4 regions of the Yersinia kristensenii genome follow, and region 1 is predicted to be linked to each of the others. Evidence: predicted binding sites of a transcription regulator. Region 1 holds the regulator's gene; each other region holds the start of a gene.

Region 1 (4,936 bases):
ATACTGAGGATATTAATGAATATCTGACTCAGTTTACGGGCGATCAGTGGAAGCGCACCAAAGACGACAATAACGTGCTGATGACGCCGGAATCCCGCTTTGTTAAAAATGAAGCGGTGAAAACATTGGCAGCAGCTAACCTGCGCGGGCAGATTATCCCGACGCCGATGGAAGTGAAAATTCACCAACAAGATGCCGATTTGAGTAAAGGCGTTGCTCTTGACCTGAGCGCTTTACCAAAACCGGCCGCTGATGCTGCACAACAGCGTTTTGAATTACTGGGTTTGAAGTCTGATTCAGCCGGCTTCCCGATTAAAACGGTAATTCAGCCGTCTGCTTTTAAAGGTGATTTAGCCGTTTCTGGGGCATATGAGCTGAAAATCGGCGAAAAAGGCGCGCAGGTCATAGGTTTTGATCCGGCAGGGGTGTTCTACGGTTTGCAATCTATTCTTTCTTTAGTGCCGGTTGACGGTAGCAAGAAGATTGCAACATTGGAGGCCAAAGATGCGCCGCGCTTTGAATATCGCGGAGTCTTCCTGGATGTCGGGCGTAACTTCAAAACCAAAGATGCCGTGCTGCGTTTGCTCGATCAAATGGCGGCTTACAAGCTGAACAAATTCCATTTCCACCTCAGTGATGATGAAGGCTGGCGTATTGAGATTCCTGGCTTGCCAGAACTGACGGATGTCGGTAGCAAGCGTTGCCACGATTTAACGGAAACTACCTGTTTATTGCCACAATTGGGTTCTGGCCCGGATAGCAATAATCTGGGTTCTGGTCATTTTACCCGCGCTGATTACATCGACATTCTGAAATACGCCAAGGCGCGTCAGATTGATGTCATTCCTGAAATTGATATGCCAGCCCATGCTCGTGCGGCTGTGGTATCAATGGAGGCCCGCTACAACAATTTGATGAAGCAGGGCAAAGAAAAAGAAGCCAACGAATTCCGTCTGGTCGACCCGACAGATGATTCTCAAACGACTTCAGTTCAGTTGTATGAGCGCAAAAGTTATCTCAACCCCTGCCTGGATTCTTCTAAGCGTTTTGTCGACAAAGTGATCGGCGAAATGGCTCAGATGCATAAAGAAGCCGGTATGCCGCTAAATACTTGGCATTTTGGCGGCGATGAGGCCAAAAATATCCGTCTGGGGGCCGGGTTCCAGGACAAAAACAGCCCGATTGAGCCGGGTAAAGGCATTATTGATAAGAGTGTAGAAGATAAGCCGTGGGCCAAATCGCAGGTTTGTCAGGACATGGTCAAGCAAGGCAAAATTCAGGATGTTGAGCACCTTTCCAGCCACTTTGCTATTGAAGTCAGCAAGTTGGTAAATGCTCACGGCATCGAAAAAATGCAAGCCTGGCAAGATGGCCTTAAAGATGCCAAAGATTCGAAGGATTTTGCGACCAAACGTGTGGGCGTTAACTTCTGGGATACCCTCTATTGGGGCGGGGCCGACTCAGTCAATGATTGGGCCAATAAAGGTTATGAAGTGGTCGCGTCCAACCCAGATTATGTCTATTTCGACATGCCGTATGAAGTTAACCCAAGTGAGCGCGGTTATTACTGGGCAACTCGCTTCAACGACGAAGCTAAAGTCTTCAGTTTCGCGCCGGACAACATGCCGCAAAATGCTGAAACCTCGGTTGACCGCGATGGTAATCACTTCAGTGCCAAGAGTGATAAACCTTGGCCGGGTGTGCACGGTATTTCAGGCCAATCATGGAATGAAACTGTCCGGACTGACGAACAGATGGAATACATGATTTTCCCACGGGTATTACCATTGGCGGAACGTGCCTGGCATCGTGCGCCATGGGAGCAAGATTACAAAGCAGGTCGTGAGTACAAAGGTGGCGAAACCCATATGGTCGATACCAAGGCGTTGAACTCAGATTGGCAGCGTTTTGCCAATATTATGGGGCAACGTGAATTGGCGAAACTGGATAAAGCCGGTGTTGCTTACCGCTTACCGGTGCCGGGAGCACGTGTTGTTGCAGGGGAGTTAGAAGCTAACATCTCCTTGCCGGGGCTGATTATTGAGTATTCGACTGATGGCGGCAAGCAATGGCAGAAATATGATGTCAAAGCCCAACCTAAAGTCAGCGGTGATGTGTTGATTCGCTCGACCAGTCCGGATGGTAAACGTAGTAGCCGTGCGGAGCCGGTTAAAGTCTGATTATTGCTGTCAAAGTGTTGTGTCTGATGTTAACTCCTGTTTGCCCGATTTTTAGGTAAACAACATTAAGTGAAATTGAGTTGATGGTTTTTACCCCGGCGAGTCCGGGGTTTTTTTTGCTTCAAACTCATACGGATAGCGACTAAGTGAGCAATAAAAAAGTGGATTTGTCACGAGGATAGGGATATAGGATACCAGTAACAAAAATGACCACCTGACTCCCAACTAAAATGATTTGTGGGAAAGGCGGCCATCTTGAGAATTGCTTATTTCAGCATTATCTAAAAATCTTTATATGATCAATGCGATTAAACCATATTATTTTGGATCGTGCGCAGACTCATCTTCACGGCAATTGCCAGTGGCACAGTGGCCATATAGATACAGGCTATGATTGGTCAGCTTGATGCCATGCTTCTCAGCAATATCACGCTGCTGTTTTTCAATCTCTTCATTGCTAAATTCAATCACTTTGCCGCAATCCAGGCAAATCAGATGATCGTGATGATGTTGTTGTGTCAATTCAAAGACTGATTTACCGCCTTCGAAATTGTGGCGGGTCACAATACCGGCATCATCAAATTGGTTCAGTACGCGGTAAACCGTCGCCAAGCCAATTTCTTCACCGATATCGATCAGCTTTTTATAAAGATCTTCCGCGCTGACGTGATGGTTAACCGGATCTTGTAACACTTCCAGAATTTTAAGCCGAGGCAGCGTTACTTTAAGGCCTGCATTTTTTAAGGCTTTGTTGTTGTCAGTCATGCGGATTCAGTCCTATTACTATCGATTCAAATTAAGGCCGTTCAGCCTATGACATCCGTGGCGCAATATTCTCAATTGCGTCTCATTATAGAACTGCTAGCCCCAAATGAAAACCGTGGTTGTTAACAAAGATATAATCGCACACTTTGTCCCATTAATCATGCAATGTATTGATGAATGGGATTGTTGCATCATTTAAGTATATGGCTGCTAGGCGTAACGTTACAAATTTGTAGCGGTTTATTTTCATTTTTCACGGATGAACATGCGGATCTGTGGGCGGCTTAACAAGTATCGCGAGAGGCGTAAGAGTAACGGAAACGCGGTTTGATGTTTAACACCACCCGCGCGTTTCCGACACGACAAATTAACCGGTAATTTCAGCGAGATTCAGTTCTTCACTGATCTGTTTCACCCAAGCACTCACTCGCTCATTCGTCAGTTCTGGCTGGCGATCTTCATCAATAGCTAAACCGACAAAGTGATCATCATCCGCCAAGCCTTTAGAGGCTTCGAAGTGGTAGCCTGCCGTTGGCCAGTGACCGACAATGGCAGCACCGCGTGGTTCGATGATATCGCGCACGGTTCCCATCGCATCACAGAAATATTCTGCGTAATCTTCCTGGTCGCCACAACCAAACAACGCCACCAGTTTGCCGTTGAAATCGATCTCTTCCAGCGTCGGGAAGAAATCATCCCAATCACACTGGGCTTCACCGTAATACCAGGTTGGGATACCGATCAGCAGAATATCGAAGCCTTCTAAATCTTCTTTGCTGCTTTTGGCAATGTCATGAACCTCAGCAACCTCTTTGCCCAGTTGCTTTTGGATCATCTTGGCAATGTTTTCGGTATTGCCAGTATCGCTGCCAAAGAAAATGCCTACAGTTGCCATATAACGTAATACCCTTAAATTCAAAAAGTTATGCAAATTATTGAGCCTTCTGCCCAATAATATAACACATGTATAGGGCCATATAATGCCAGAAAATCTCGCCAGGCCGATATCAAGTTTATGCGATATAAAATTTTTGTGAGCCGCTCAACCTTATAGCGGCATTGCCGATAACCTTCATGTAACCGAAAGGTTGCAATTTGCGGTGCCAGGGGGAAAACCGTCAGATGAAAATTTGCCGGGAAAGGAGTTGTCGTTAGCTGTATGGAACGTCCTTTATTGCTTTTCGGTCATCAAGTAACACCAGAGTTTTAACGATAACTATCCGATATATAAGGGGAACGAACATGCAGTTTTTAAGAGATATTACCATCAGAGCCGCACTACTTTGGGTGCTTGGGGCATTTTGCCTGCTATGGGGCGGTGTATCGGGTTATACATTGCTATCACTGAATCAACTGACACAATCGTCTAATGCCAACAGTGTGTTGGTTGAAAACATGAATTTAGTCAATCAGGGGACGGATCAATATTTCCGCATGGTGACACGTCTGGCCCGTTCAGTCGATTATCGCCAGAGCGGTAATATTGTGGATGCCGATAAAGAACTCAAATCATCCAATACCGCACTTGAGAATCTGAAAAAGGAGTTAGCACAGTTTAAAGCTATCGATCATGCACAGATTGATCCCGCATTGGTGACTGGAGTGGTTAATGGATGGAGTGGATTAATTGATCAGGGTGTGACTCCGCTATTTCAGGCCGCAATGAATAACAATGACACAGTCTATGAGGATTTAGCCAAAAAGACCGTGCCAGCGCTGAGCCGCCAATATGGCGCTGTTGCGGAGAATTTTAATCAGGCCGCCTCAAAAGCCATCGGCGTGGCTAAAGAGCAATTTGCTCACCTGACCAGAGTGAGCAGCATAATATTAATCTCTGCTTTGGTGGCGGGATTAGTGATTTTGGTGGTCACTGATCGCTACCTAATTGTTAACATGGTGCGTCCGCTAGATGATATCCGCGCACATTTTCGCGCGATTGCTTCAGGCCAACTTGGGCAGCCTATTACGGATTTTGGCCGTAACTGTGTCGG
Region 2 (4,936 bases), 1.8 Mb from region 1:
TTTTCTTGCTTGCCTCGTTGCAAAAATGCCAGTGTATTTTCCCACTGTGATATCTCAACCGGCCGCTGTGCATGGGTGCAGGTCGCGGGTAAAGAGGGCAGATTTGAGCTGCAACGCACGAAATAACCCGACTTCGCCCGCGCCTCAATCAACAGGCACTCTTCCAGTTGCCGATACGCTTGCTGTACGGTGCTAATGCTCACTCCATGCTCATCACTCAAAACCCTGACCGAAGGGAGGCGCTCACCGGCGACATAGAGCCCTTCTTTAATCCGTTGACTAAGAATATCAGCCAATTGTTGGTAACGAGTCATTGGTATCACCTGATAAATGAGTAATTTCTCTAAATAATTCGAGTTGCAGGAAGGCGGCAACTGAGCGAGTCCCCAAGAGCTTACACAAGTAAGTGACTGGGGTGAACGAAGGCAGCCAACATACATGCAGCTTGAAGTATGACGAGTAAAGCAGTACAGATGGCATGAAATCACACCATTCAGTTGATATATCGCATATCTGTATGGAAATAATAGTCCTAATTTGCATCTGTAATGTTTTGCGCCAAAGTTTCATGCTAGTGACTCACCTACTGACGGGGAGTCAATAATGAATAATATAATTGAAGATCAAATAGATGAATGCTGCTCGTCAATGACACGAGCCACAAAAAATCGCCCTAATATTTTTATTCGGCTATGGTTGCAAGCATACAGATATGTGCATCAATGGAATGAACAGCGCAAAACGGCCAATACTCTCGGGCGGTTGAATTCCGATCAATTAAAAGATATTGGCCTGAGCCGAGAGGATATCAAGCGAGATTACAGCCGCCCGTTTTGGCGCTGAGAAAAGATAATGTCATCATTAGCCCGCAGAGATTGCGGGCTTTATGATGAATATATTGAGTTAGTTAGAAGTCATAGCCCACTGTCGCTTGTACTGAGCGCTCTGCGCCCCAGTAGCAATAGGAAGTGTTGTAACAGGCGGCGACGTATTTTTTGTCTGCGATATTATTCACATTCAATTGAACAAACGCGCCTTTCAATGATGTTGCCCATGTCCCTAAATCCGCACGAACCGAGGCGTCGCCCAGTGTATAGGAAGGGACGCGCAAGGTATTGGCATCATCGGCCCACTGTTTGCCAATATAACGGATCCCCGCCCCCACATTAATACCATAACCCGCTTCATACTGCGCCCACAGTGATGCCATATTAGACGGCGCTAATACTGGCGTATGACCATCATTACCATCAATGGCATCTTTGAATTTCACTCGATTATAGGTATAGCCCGCAATCACACTCAACCGGTCATTAATCCGGCTTCTGGCTTCCAGCTCCAGCCCCTGTGAATTCACTTTACCGGCGGGCACATAATAAGTGGCCGGTACTGCGCGGTTTGCCACATCATTTTGGGTCAGGTCATATAAGGCGGCGGAATAGAGTGAAGAGCTGCCCGGCGGCTGATATTTAATCCCCACTTCATACTGCTCGCTGGTCATCGGTTTCAACAGTTTTTGCTGTGCATCCGGGAACAAACTTGGCGTGATAGCTTGGCTGTAACTAACATACGGAGAAATACCACTATCAAAACCATACAGCAATGAGGCGCGCCCGCTGGCGTGATTATCTGTGCGCTCATCAGTGCTGTTGGCGGTTTTATCAATATTCTCCGTCTTCATCCGATCATAACGGCCGGACAGATTCAGATGCCAATTATCCAATGTCATTTCATCTTGCAGATAAACCCCACTCTGCTCATAGCGGCGATTTAAATAGGATGAATTGATACCGGGAGTGGTCAACAAGTCATCACGATACAAGGTACTGCCGCCAGAAACGCCCGTGTAAGGGTTCAATGTGGTGGCATAAGCACTGTCACTGCGCAAATTATTGCGGAATTTCTGGAAATCCAGCCCCAGCATTACCTTGTGTTCCACTGCCGCCGTGGCGAAATCCGCGGTCAGTTGGTTATCTACCGCAAATGCATTGAGTGATGACTCTTCACCAGAGTAATAACGGTTCATCAGAGTACGGTCGCTATTCCAGCCCCCTTGATAAACCTGCTCTAACTGACTATTAGAATGGGTATAGCTGGCGTTTTGGTGGAAAGACCAAACATTATCAAATTTGTGTGAAAATTCAGAGCTATAGATTTGCTGCCAGCGCTTAAACACGTTGTGGTTACTTTCGCCATCGAAGAAGCCACGGCTTAATTTCTGCCCATAAATGCTGCCATCTGCTGGCACCGCACTGTGATAGCCACCGGAAGGGTCTTTTTGCAAATTGGCGCGCAGTAACAATGAAGTATTTTCATCTGGCTGCCACAATAATGACGGCGCGATTGCATAGCGCTCTTCGCGCTGATGGTCATACATGGTGTCACTGTTGCGGGTGATCCCGGTCAGGCGAAACGCCCAATGCTCGGATATCGCATCGGTATAATCAAATGCCGCGACTTGGGTATTGTTATTACCCCCCGTCAGGCGGAAATGACCTTCCGAGGTAAATTGCGGGCGCTTGGAGGTCATCATCACCACACCGCCGGGGATACTCTGGCCATATAATGCGGAAGAGGGGCCTTTGATAACATCAACGCGCTCAAGGAACCATGGGTCGATCTGCAACACGTTAAAACTGCCGCCATCACTGAGTAAACGCAGGCCATCGAGGAAGGTATTGTTCACATCGCCGCCATGGAAACCCCGCAAGGCAATAGTGTCATAGCGGGTGGCTCCACCGGAAAAACCGGTGAAAACACCTGGGGTATAATTCAGCGCTTGGTTCAGTGTAGCAACGTTTTGATCATCCATTTGTTGGCGAGTAACCACTGAGACCGCTTGTGCAGTCAGAATTAACGGCTGATCGGTTTTAGTTGCCCCTTTGGTGGTTTTTGCGGTATAGCCCAAAGTAGGCAAATCGGCTTCATGGCCGGCTTTGGCTGTCACTTCTATCGTATCGTCAGCGATGACGGCCAATGGAATAAACAGTGCCAGTGAACATAAAATAGCAGAGCGCTTTATGGTAAAAGCCGAGAACATAGTTATCTTCCCCAGATAAAATAGATGGTTATTTATCAGCATCCTTTGCTATTTTCGCCCGGCAAATACCCTAACCTGCGCGCCACATATTGTGGGTCCATAAGTGCAGCGCACAATTTATTAAATGAGAGTGTTAATTACAATGATAATTATTATCTTTAACAGTTAATTTAGGGGAGTAATTATAAGAGTAAGATTATTCAGTAATTCGTAAGGTGTGCCACAATGATTGTCAGGCAGGCACCACTGCACTAATCAATGGGTTCATTGTGACATACACTTTCGGGCTGACCGGTTTTATGAAAAAGAATGGGTACTTTGTTTTACATCGCTATTATCCCCTACTCTGTCTGTTGCTCATGCTTTTTTGCGCGTCACTTATCGCGATTTCAACTACAGGTACGGCCTTTGCAGCGACAACATCAGACACGACAACTGAAAGCAGTGAGGAACCGGTAAAACCGGCGATATCGGTTCAATTAATTAGCTTGCAAAAACAGTTAGATAAACTCAAACAGAGTGTGTCAAACAGTACATCAGACAATCAGTTAAGTACGCTGAATGAAACAGCATTAACACTGGTCAGGGATGTCGACATTCTGCTGGCCGATTTGAAACCCAAACGGGAACAACTACAGGCACAGTTGGATGTTTTAGGCCCGCCGCCCGCCGCAGGGACACTGGCTGAAACCCCGATAGTCGCTCAACAACGCCGCGCGTTAAATACCCGTAAAGTCCAATTAGAGGGCCAGAATGATCAAGCTCAGGCCATCAAAGCTAACGCGGAGAACCTGGCAATACAGATTATCTCGTTACGGCGAACGGCACTGAAATCACAAATTGCCTTAAATTCTGGCAGCATCTTGGGAGCTAAATTTTGGGCGCCCATCGTCAATCCCAATCCCGATGATGACCAGCGGTTGAAAGGTTTTGTGCAAGAACTGGCGGATGCCTGGCATGCCGCTTGGGAGCCAGAATGGCGCGCGGGCACGGCAATGTACCTGTTACTGACTCTGTTGATCGGCGCATTTGGCTTTAAGCTCCTCGACAAACTGACCGCCTGGTTTTGTGCTAAGTGCCTGCCCCAAGGCCCATTACGCCGTAGCTTTATGGCCTCAGCCACCACTTTATACACGGTGCTGATTACCGTCACCATGGCGCAATGCATCACCCAGACATTCACTCGCACACCGGATGCATCACCGCTAGTAATGAATTTTGCACTGGCATTTGTTCAGCTTATGTTTTTCTCCGCGTTGGTCGCGGGTCTTGGCCGTGCGTTTTTATCCATCCAGCGCCCCTCATGGCGGCTACCCGCCATTGCTGATGAAGTGGCCGCGTCTCTCAAACTGTTTCCTCCGCTGCTAGCCAGTTGCATCATGATTTTTGGTGCGATTGATCAGATGAATAACATGATCAATATCAGCGTATCGGGGACAATTTTTGGCAATGGTATTTCAGCTCTCTTGGTGGCTCTGACTGCCGCGATTATTCCATTACGCGCCAACCGGATACGCCGCCAACTGATGGTCAATGGCGAAAAACCTGAAGCTTATTCCACCTTGGCCGGGTTAATTCACCTGGCCATCGGCATTACTGCAATAGCCATATTATTGTCATTGTTAGTGGGATATATCGCGCTAGCGAAATTCTTGAGTTACAAACTGGTATGGGTTTGCCTGGTACTGGCCTGTGTGTATTTGCTGACTCATCTTTGTGTTGATTTAGCTGAAAGTCTCTTTTCCCCCACCAGCAGTGCCGGTAAAGCCATTAAGCAGTCACTCAATATTGATGACCGCCATTTGGCGCAAGCGGCAACATTATTATCAGCCACCAGCAAAGTGACGCTGATATTACTGGCTATTATCGCGCTGTTTAATGGCACTTTTGGCTCGA
Region 3 (4,936 bases), 590 kb from region 1:
GAAAGTCGGTTGGATGTTGTTTATCTGGTGCGGCAGTGTGCTGGCTTTATTGGCAGTTTCCATGCTGTTCCGTATGATGATGACTGCCGCCGGTATGAAATCCCACTAACGCTAACATTGCGGGATTAAACACGGCAAGGTTGCCACGCTTATGGGTCAAAGGAATACCACTTTATGAAACGTTACCTAATTCCATTAGTTAATCAGATTGCTTTACTGATGATACTACTGGGCATGTTGGGGTTGGCGGGCATGACGATTTCGTCATGGATGGCTCAAAGCATTCAAGGTAATGCGCACGCTATTAATAAAGCGGGTTCTCTGCGTATGCAAAGCTACCGGCTCCTTTCCATGGTGCCGCTAGATAAGGGAGATTTGCCCTATCTGGCGGCGCTGGAGCAAGATAAAACCAGCGGTGATCTACAGCTCGCACTCCAGCGGGAGGGCTTAACCCAGCAATATCAGCAAATCGAACGTTACTGGCAAACCACCTTAAAACCACAACTGCTGCAAGCTAAACAACCCGATGATGTTGCTACCAATGTGGCCGATTTTGTTCACCAACTAGATGCATTGGTGCTTGCTATTGACCATAAAACTGAGCAACGTCTATTGCTAGTGACCATGATTCAGTTAGTTTTTATTGTGCTGACTCTGGGGCTGATGATCGCCACTATTTATTATCTCCGTCGCCGTTTATTGCGCCCATGGATGCAATTGATCTCAATGGCGAATGCTATCGGACGCGGTGATTTCAGCCAGCGCTTCACTCAGCCCTATCAGCGAGACGAAATGGGGATGCTAGGAACGGCATTAAACCGCATGTCACAGGAACTTTCTTTAATATACAGTGACCTGGAGCAGCGCGTTGCCCAGAAAACGGCTGATTTACAACAGAAAAACCAAGTTTTGGCTTTCCTTTATCATAGCAGCCGCCAGTTGCATACCCACCAGCCGCTCAGCGAACGTTTGGTGCCCGTGATTGAGCAATTACAAACCCTGACACCACTGGAAAATGTACAAATTTGTCTGTATGAAAATCACCTTTACCGCTCGCAACTGACTGATACTTTAGATGGTGAATATTTACCACCACAAAATCGCCCAACACAATTAACCATTAGCGGTTCATCTATTGTTACGGATCGTGCAGTATCACGAGAATCTCTGAGTTGGAGTTTGTCCGATAAGCTGGGTCAATATGGTTTATTACTGGCAAAGCTCCCTTCAGAAGCGCCGCTCAATTCAGATCAGCAACAATTGGTGAATATGTTAGTCGAGCAATTGACCAGCACACTGGCACTGGAAAGTCAGGCCAGACATCAGCAGCAATTACTGCTGATGGAGGAGCGTTCCGCTATTGCCCGCGAACTGCATGACTCCATCGCTCAGTCACTTTCTTGTCTGAAAATACAAATTAGCTGTTTGCAAATTCAGGTTCCGGACTTACCAGAACCCAGTAAGTTATTGATTCAGCAAATGCGCGATGAACTGAATACCGCCTATCGCCAACTGCGTGAGTTACTCACCACTTTCCGTTTGAAACTCAATGCAGCGACATTACAGGCCGCACTTCAAACGTTGGTCAATGAATTCAGCGAGCGCAGCAACTTGCCTATTACACTCGATTTCAACTTAACGTCGGATGCGGTTCCTAACCATCAAGCCATTCATATGGTTAATATCGCGCGGGAAGCACTGAATAATATTTATAAACATGCCCACGCCAGTCAGGCCGCCGTCAACGTCATGAGCGAGCAAAATGATGTCGTCATGTCAATTATCGACAATGGTTGTGGGATTGGCCAAGCCAGTAAGCGGCCAAATCATTACGGTCTAATGATTATGCAGGATAGAGCCGCCAGCCTGAATGGGCATTGTAATATTCGCCAACGGGAGTCAGGCGGGACAGAAGTCCGAGTGCGATTTACCCCAAACAATAATGATCTTGACTGACTATTTTGTCAGAATCGTCAGGCCATTTTACTCATGGACTAAATTTCGTAATCAAGCACCACTTCATCTACCGCTTCCGCCAGCACTTTCTCTTTAATGTCATGCAGAGAAAGTGTTGGATTGCACAGCTGGATAAAGAACCAGATAAAGTTACGTTGTAACTGCCCCCGTTTTAACCCTAACCATACCGTATTAGCATCAAACAGATGCTCAGCATTGAGCCGCACCAGACCTTTGTCACGGTGTGCTTCATAAGACATATCTGCCAGAATACCTACCCCCATGCCCAGCTCGACATAGGTTTTAATGACATCAGAATCCTGTGCGCTGAGGGCTATATCGGGGGTTAATCCTGCATTTTTAAACGCATTATCCAGACGTGAACGCCCAGTGATCCCTTGTCGGTAGGTAATTAATGGCAAGGTGCTCAAGGTTTCCAGAGTAATGTTCGATTCTTGTGTTAATGGGTGATTTTCTGGCACCACAATCGCGTGGTGCCAGCGATAATAAGGAAACACCGCGACGGATTCATCACTCATCAATAATTCAGTGGCAATGCCAATATCAGCCTCACCGGATTGCAACATCGCGGCAATTTCTTGCGGATTTCCCTGGCTAATCACTAACTTGACCTGCGGATACAACAAGCGAAACTCTTTAATCACCCGCGGTAAGCTATAACGCGCTTGCGTATGTGTGGTCGCTATATGTAGCTGCCCGCTATCATTATTGCTAAATACATCTGCCAGGCGGCGTATTTGGTTGGCATCATTTAACATACGTTCCGCGACGGTCAGTAACTCTTTGCCCGGCTCAGTCATCCCTAACAGCCGTTTTCCGCGTCGGATAAAAATCTCAATGCCCAATTCTTCTTCTAACTCGCGGATATGCCGGCTGACACCGGACTGCGAAGTAAATAATGTATTCGCGACTTCTGTCAGATTGTAATTGCAACGGGCTGATTCCCGAATAATTTTAAGCTGTTGGAAATTCATACTAAGCCCCTTTCATTTCATTCTGATTGATATACCCAAAGAATCTGGCGTTACAGATAGGCGGTGAGTGAACATCACCCATAATGCTGCGGCGGCTTCAAAGTCCGAGGGGTAGAAATAGATTTACGGGGGATAGGCATGACAAACAAATACAAAAAAACCGTTGCTTATGTTTTTTTGTACTAAGCAAAGTGAATGGCAACCGTGAAAAGGTGTCTTTAGACACGAATTTGAGAAATAGCCTTATTTTTCAAAAAAATAAAGATTTATACAATATGACAAATTTGACTCAGCCTGATGCTCAAAAATAAAATCGGCTATAATAAATAACTTTTTAATATAGCGCCTTGCCCTGCACCCGCAGCAATCAATGCCGCCTTGCGCGTTTCTTCTATTGTTCTTATGCGACTTGTGTTTATAAAAATTACTTTCATGCAAATAATTATCATTAAGATTTATTGGTGATATAGTTCATTCCTTATAAAACACCATAAAATCAGAAGGAGAGACTGTGACCACAAAATCAAGCACAGCAACCTCAGCCCCCCCTAAATATCGTCCAACCCCTCCGCGGCTGGTGCAGGTAAAAAAGGTGGCCGACACTTCCCCACATTTGCGGCGGATCACCTTCCACAGCCCAACACTGCATAACTACCCAGGAGATTGTGCTGGAGCGCATCTGAAAGTCTTCCTGCCATTAGCCCATCAAACACAGCCGGAATTACCGGTTCTTGGCGAGAAAGGCCCGCAATGGCCGGCAGCAGATGTGCGCCCCATTGTTCGAACCTATTCTGTCCGCGCCATCCGTCCTGAGCTTTGTGAGATAGACATTGAATTTGCCCTTCATGACCATCGCGGCCCAGCAGTAGATTTTGCTCGTAATGCTAAAGTGGGGGATTGGATGGGGATAACTAACCCCGGTGGGCCTGAAACCATGCTACCTGCGGCGACATACAGTTATCTGGTTGGGGACCCTTCCTCACTGCCCGCCATCGCCGCATTGCTGGAAACGCTACCTGCCAATGCGCAAGGACATGCCATTATTCGTGTCGATACTCCGCAAGATGTCCTTAATCTGGTGAAACCGGCGGGTGTTGAACTGAGCTGGGTCATTGGCGGTACCGAGAAAACCGATGATGTTGTCACCCAGTTCTGCGCACTGGATTTGCCGATGGAAGAAGCGACATTTTGGCTGGCGGGTGAAGACCGGATGGTCGTGCAGCTACGCCGTTACCTGCGCCGTGAAAAAAGCTGTGATCGCCAACAACTCTATGCGGTTCCTTATTGGCGTGAAGGTCTGAATGAAGAGAATTATCATCACAAACGCCATGAAGTAATGGACAATATTGACGACTAGATCTCATTAATATCTGTAAAATCAATGGACATTACTTTGTCGTGTCCATTTTTCTGGTTCTTTTTTTGCCTTTCCCCGTTAAAACCTTGTAAATTTCCTGCGACAATTCCCTGTTATTTGTTAGTCTTAAAGCTACTTAGCCTGCAATACGGCACTTAATTATCGTTAAATGGCTCTAATGCCCATTTAGCGCAGTAAAGTTATTAGGAGCGTGCTCGAAATGAAGTCGCAAAATGATCCTGGCCGATCTAAATCTCGCCATCACGAATATTCTCTTCTTCTGCCTATTTTTGCGCTGGTTATCCTTAATATTTGGGGAGATACCAGCAATTTTGCGGCCATTATCGTTATCAACCTGATTGCACTGGTCGGTATTCTGAGCAGTGCTTTCAGTGTCGTTCGTCATGCTGACGTTCTGGCACACCGTTTGGGCGAACCTTATGGCTCATTAATCCTCAGCCTATCCGTAGTGGTGCTGGAGGTCAGTTTGATCTCGGCGATGATGGCAACAGGCGACGCTGCCCCCGCATTGATGCGCGATACACTCTATTCCATTATCATGATTGTTATCGGGGGATTGGTCGGGGTGTCCTTGCTGCTCGGTGGGCGTAAATTTGCTACCCAACAT
Region 4 (4,936 bases), 750 kb from region 1:
TAAGCAGAAAGAACCGGAATAGCCATCATAAAATCCTTATTTGCTAAGTGTACTAAGGCGGTCTTGAATATCCTGACGCAACCGTTTTTTATCTATCTTGCCAACAGGAGTCACAGGTAGGTTGGCAACTATTTCAAAACGATCGGGCAATTTGAAATCAGCCACCCCCATCTCACGCAAATATTTACGCAAAGTTACTGGCCGCAAATCGGTATTTGTGACGACAATAAATGCGCAGCTTTTCTCACCCATTATTTCGTCTGGCATAGAAACCAATGCCGCATGAAGAATATCGTTATGGGCCACCAGCAGGTTTTCAATCTCTTCTGCGGCAATCTTTTCACCACCACGGTTAATCTGATCTTTTTCCCGCCCTACTACCCGCAAATAGCCCTCTTCAGTCATCTGTACCAGATCACCGGAATGGTAAAATCCTTCTTTATCAAAGGCATTGGCATTATGGGTTGGACTGCGGTAATAGCCACGGAATGTATAAGGGCCACGAGTCACCAGTGCACCGACCTCTCCGATAGCGACTGGCATCCCATCACTATCCACCACTTTAATTTCGTCATCCTCGCTGATAGGCCGTCCTTGAGTGGTAAACACCAAGTGGTCACTGTCACCAAAGCGGGTGTAATTCACTAACCCTTCCGCCATCCCCAACACCTGCTGCAACTGGCAGCCCAGTATCGGTGGAATACGTCGCGCCAGAGACTCACTGAGTTTTGCGCCCCCTACTTGTAACACCTGCAAACTGGCCAGATCAGCGGCAAAATGCTGTGCAGCTTGTAACCACAGGGCCACAGCGGGAGGAACCAAAGAAGTGAACGTAATTTGGTGGCGCTTAATCAGTGGGAAACAACTCATCGCACTGGGATCTGGGGCCAACACCACACAGCCCCCCACGTAAAATACCCCTAATGCCCCCGGTGAACTGAGCGGGTAATTATGGGCAGCCGGTAAAGCGCAAAGGTAGCGGGTGTGCTCGTCGAGCTGACAAATTTCCGCGCTGGCCCGCACACTGTAGTAATAGTCATTGTGGGTGCGAGGGATCAGTTTTGGTGTCCCGGTGCTGCCCCCAGAAAGCTGGAAAAAAGCCACTTCGTCAGCCGCAGAGGGATGAAATTCGGCAGTTTCATTACCATCCCGATCATTAAATCCCCCCTCGCTATACAACAAGGCCTCCAGCGATTGGGCATAATTTGTGGTTCCTGCCACGATCAGTAATTCCAGCATCGGCATTTTTTTCTGTAGCTCGGCGCAGTAATTCCCTTCGACAAACAGGTTGTGGCTAGCATGAGCAATCAGTAAACGCGGTTGGATCTGTTCAATATAAGCATTTAATTCCAACCGGTTATGACTGAATAATGCATTGACCGGCGCAACACCGATTTTTAATAGTGCAAAGTAAACCAGATAGAATTCAGCACAATTAGGGAGCTGAACCAAGGCGCTATCGCCACGGCGCATGCCCAGATGGGTTAGGCGCACCGCCAACCGCTGAGTTGCCTGCTCGAACTGCGCATAACTGATATGGCGCTCACCACAAATGATGGCCGTCGCCTCCGGCCGCCGCTGGCATTGGCGAGACAAAATCTCCGTCATCGGCTGGTCTGTCCAATAGCCTTTCTCGCGATAGTGACGAGCAAACTCTTCCGGCCAACGGGTAAATTCAATACTCATAGCGGCACTCCTGGCCGGGTGATGGCAATCGCGTTGAGCATGGTGCCCAATTTGGCTTCAGTTTCTGCCCATTCCAGCGCGGGTTGTGAGGCAGCGACAATGCCCGCCCCGGCAAATAGCCGCACTTGTGTTGGGTGTACCGTGGCGCATCGGATAATCACCGCCCATTCACCATTGCCCTGTTCATCGCACCAACCTACAATCCCGCTGAATAATCCCCGCTCAAAAGGCTCTAATTGCTGAATTAACTGGCGGGCTTTTTGCGTCGGTAATCCACACAATGCGGGGGTTGGGTGTAACAGATTCGCCAGCTCTAACACCCGCATCTGTGGGTTTTCCAGCTCGCCACTGATGGCGGAAGATAAGTGCCACAGCGCGGTGGTGCTAAGCAATGAAGGTTGTGAGGGAATATTCAAACTTGAGCAATGTGGCGTCAATAAGCGGCGAACTTCGTCGATAACCAGACGATGCTCATATTGGTCTTTCTCTGAATCCAGTAGTGTCTGGCTAATATCCCAATCATGCTGTGGGTCGGTTTGGCGTTTCGCCGATCCTGCCAACGGATTGGTATAAACCCCAGCCAGATGTTTACGCACCAATAGCTCAGGGCTGGCACCGAGTAATACGCCACCATCCGCAAGCGGCACGCGGAAGTGATGCGCTGTGCTGTTTTGGAGCAGTAAATGATTCATAACCTGATCGCTATCAACCGGGGTATCTGTATCAATTTCCAAAATGCGGGAAAGAACAACTTTATGGATTGCCCCGCACTGACAAGCGGCAACAGCCTCCGCCACAATATGTTTGAACTCATTTTCATCCGGCAAACTGCGACTGGCGAGGGCAGTAACCACCCTACGGCTATCAACACACGCAGCATCCACCAAGGCTTGCCGGTCACAAACCTGATAATGTTCTGGAATAAATAAGCACGATGCCTGACTGGCATCAAAAGGTATTGCCCCGACAATGATAGGCTGTTGTTGCCCGGCATCACGTGCCCGTTGGAACGCTGGTTGTAGGGCTGATTGCAGCGAATTTTCATGGCCAGCACGACTTTGTGCCGCTTGATTAATTCGTTCGAAGATACCCTGAGTTTTGATACTCTGATGTCTTGAAGTAAATAGAAATGTTGAGGATACAGCTGAAAACGGCGAATTAGCGGGCATATCTTCAGAACTGTTATGTTCTTCAGAGCTGCCATGTTCTTCAGAGTTGAAGTACCGCACAAAGACCTCCATCACAATGCAAATGGTAATAATAATTACTATCATTCCCTTTTGTGCGTGGTAAATTACGACCTGGCACTCACATTGTCAATCAATGTAAATGTATTTATTAATAAATCTTATTTATATATCCCCCCAGAACTGGGGCTTAAAATAGAAAGAGAAAATGCCGTTATGTCCTTTGATATCAATTACATTCAGCATAAAAAATGGCGTTCAACATTGACTAAATTGGGTCTTTTTGGCCTTGTTCTCTGCTTGTCTGCCTGTAAACCGGCAGAAGAAACTAAGGATCAACAAGCCCCCTCATCAGGTAGTGAGGGTACAGCTGCATGGACTCGCACCGTAGAAACGGCCAAAGGCCCAGTAGTACTAACACATCCACCCACACGGATTGTGTCCACGAGTATCACCATTACCGGGACTTTACTGGCTATCAATGCTCCGGTGATTGCCAGTGGGGCGACCGTGCCTGACACCACGGTGGCTGATCATCAAGGTTTCTTTACCCAATGGTCAGATGTTGCACAGGCCAAAAAACTGGTGCCAATGTACCAGACAGAGCCAAATGCCGAAGCTGTCGCGGGAATGAATCCGGACTTAATTATTATTTCTGCCACTGGCGGGGATTCGGCGTTGAAGTTGTATGAGCAACTGTCAGCTATAGCTCCCACATTAGTCATTAATTACGATGATAAGAGTTGGCAAGAATTAGCCATCGTGCTGGGGCAAGCAACAGGACACGAGGCCGATGCACAGCAAATTATTGAGAAATTTACTAATCGAATCAATGAAGTAAAGCAGAATATTACGCTACCACCGCAACCGACATCAGCCTTTGTTTATCAAGCGGCGGGCAGCACTGCTAATTTGTGGACCGAGAGTTCCGCGCAGGGAAAACTGTTGCAGGAATTGGGTTTCACACTGGCAGAAGTCCCTGATGCCGTGAAGGGCAACACCAGCATGGGGCACCGCAAAGATATCATCCAACTGGGTGGCGAGAAGCTGGCCGAGGGCCTTAACGGCGAGACTATTTTGCTATTTTCCGGGGATCAACCGGCGATTGACGCCCTGAAAAGTAATAAGTTTTTAGCTCATATCCCAGCAATTGAACATGATCGGGTTTATGCCGCGGGCTATGATACGTTCCGGTTGGATTATTACAGTGCGAGTAATTTATTGGCACGGATCGAGGGGATGTTTAAGACTAAACCTTAATAGTCTTATTTTTTATTAAATGGGTTAGTGCTGGGGCGGCGGATCAGCTTTCGGTTGATAGTCGTTCAGTTATCACTTAATCCCACAGGAGGGCTCGCCGGCCCTCCTGCTCCTGCGGCTTGCGCGAAATATTGCCCTGCGGATAAACCTCCGGCGTCTTTCGGGCTGACCAACCGGAGCACCATCAACCAATCCTATCTATAGCTTAAAAACTAAAACCGCCCTTTCGGTATCACCAATGGCGTATGCGAAACCGGATCATCAATAATCAAACACGGCATACCAAAAACCTGCTCGACTAGATCGGCGGTGATCACTTCGCGCGGTTTACCTTGCGTTACTATCTGCCCATCGCGCATAGCGATAATGTGGGTGGCATAACGGCAAGCATGATTGAGATCATGCAGGACGGCCACTAGCGTATGATTATGTTGTTGATTCAGACTGCTAAATAACTCAAGCAAATCAATTTGATGGGCGATATCTAGATAGGTGGTTGGCTCATCTAACAATAACAATGGTGTTTGTTGCGCCAGCACCATGGCTATCCAAACCCGTTGACGTTGCCCGCCGGATAGCGCATCCACCGACCTGTCCGCCAGTTCACTGACCCCCGTGGCTTGCATGGCATGACTGACGGCCAACCTGTCGGTTTGTGTCCATTGCTGTAACAATTTCTGATGGGGATAGCGGCCTCGCGCGACTAAATCCAGCACACTGATGCCATCCGGAGCTTGCGAACTTTGCGGCAATAAGCCCAAATGGCGCGCAACGTGCCGGGTATCAAGGCTGGCAATATTCTT

What was found. The regulator Fur, encoded in region 1, represses iron uptake genes when iron is present. The targets are predictions, from matches to a motif close to ATAATAATGAGAACNACTATCAA.
Positions count from the first base shown of each region.
Region 2: DX162_RS04350 (TonB-dependent siderophore receptor) is a predicted target of Fur. The motif match lies at 3,183-3,205, and genes of this name have one in related genera.
Region 3: DX162_RS15130 (siderophore-interacting protein) is a predicted target of Fur. The motif match lies at 3,384-3,406, and genes of this name have one in related genera.
Region 4: DX162_RS09010 (isochorismate synthase) is a predicted target of Fur. The motif match lies at 2,938-2,960, and genes of this name have one in related genera.

Region 1 covers NZ_UHIY01000001.1:2,708,521-2,713,456, forward strand. Annotated here, with positions in the region: gene DX162_RS12350 (beta-N-acetylhexosaminidase) at 1-2,180, shown strand, start outside; gene fur (ferric iron uptake transcriptional regulator) at 2,499-2,945, opposite strand; gene fldA (flavodoxin FldA) at 3,313-3,840, opposite strand; gene DX162_RS12365 (methyl-accepting chemotaxis protein) at 4,188-4,936, shown strand, end outside.
Region 2 covers NZ_UHIY01000001.1:933,391-938,326, forward strand. Annotated here, with positions in the region: gene DX162_RS04335 (aminotransferase-like domain-containing protein) at 1-314, opposite strand, end outside; gene DX162_RS04345 (DUF1127 domain-containing protein) at 604-843, shown strand; gene DX162_RS04350 (TonB-dependent siderophore receptor) at 908-3,040, opposite strand; gene DX162_RS04355 (DUF3772 domain-containing protein) at 3,310-4,936, shown strand, end outside.
Region 3 covers NZ_UHIY01000001.1:3,302,565-3,307,500, reverse strand. Annotated here, with positions in the region: gene DX162_RS15145 (DUF2474 domain-containing protein) at 1-109, shown strand, start outside; gene narX (nitrate/nitrite two-component system sensor histidine kinase NarX) at 175-1,956, shown strand; gene cbl (HTH-type transcriptional regulator Cbl) at 1,995-2,951, opposite strand; gene DX162_RS15130 (siderophore-interacting protein) at 3,463-4,308, shown strand; gene chaA (sodium-potassium/proton antiporter ChaA) at 4,529-4,936, shown strand, end outside.
Region 4 covers NZ_UHIY01000001.1:1,958,524-1,963,459, reverse strand. Annotated here, with positions in the region: gene DX162_RS09020 (isochorismatase family protein) at 1-26, opposite strand, end outside; gene DX162_RS09015 ((2,3-dihydroxybenzoyl)adenylate synthase) at 37-1,686, opposite strand; gene DX162_RS09010 (isochorismate synthase) at 1,683-2,855, opposite strand; gene fepB (Fe2+-enterobactin ABC transporter substrate-binding protein) at 3,090-4,133, shown strand; gene DX162_RS09000 (ABC transporter ATP-binding protein) at 4,346-4,936, opposite strand, start outside.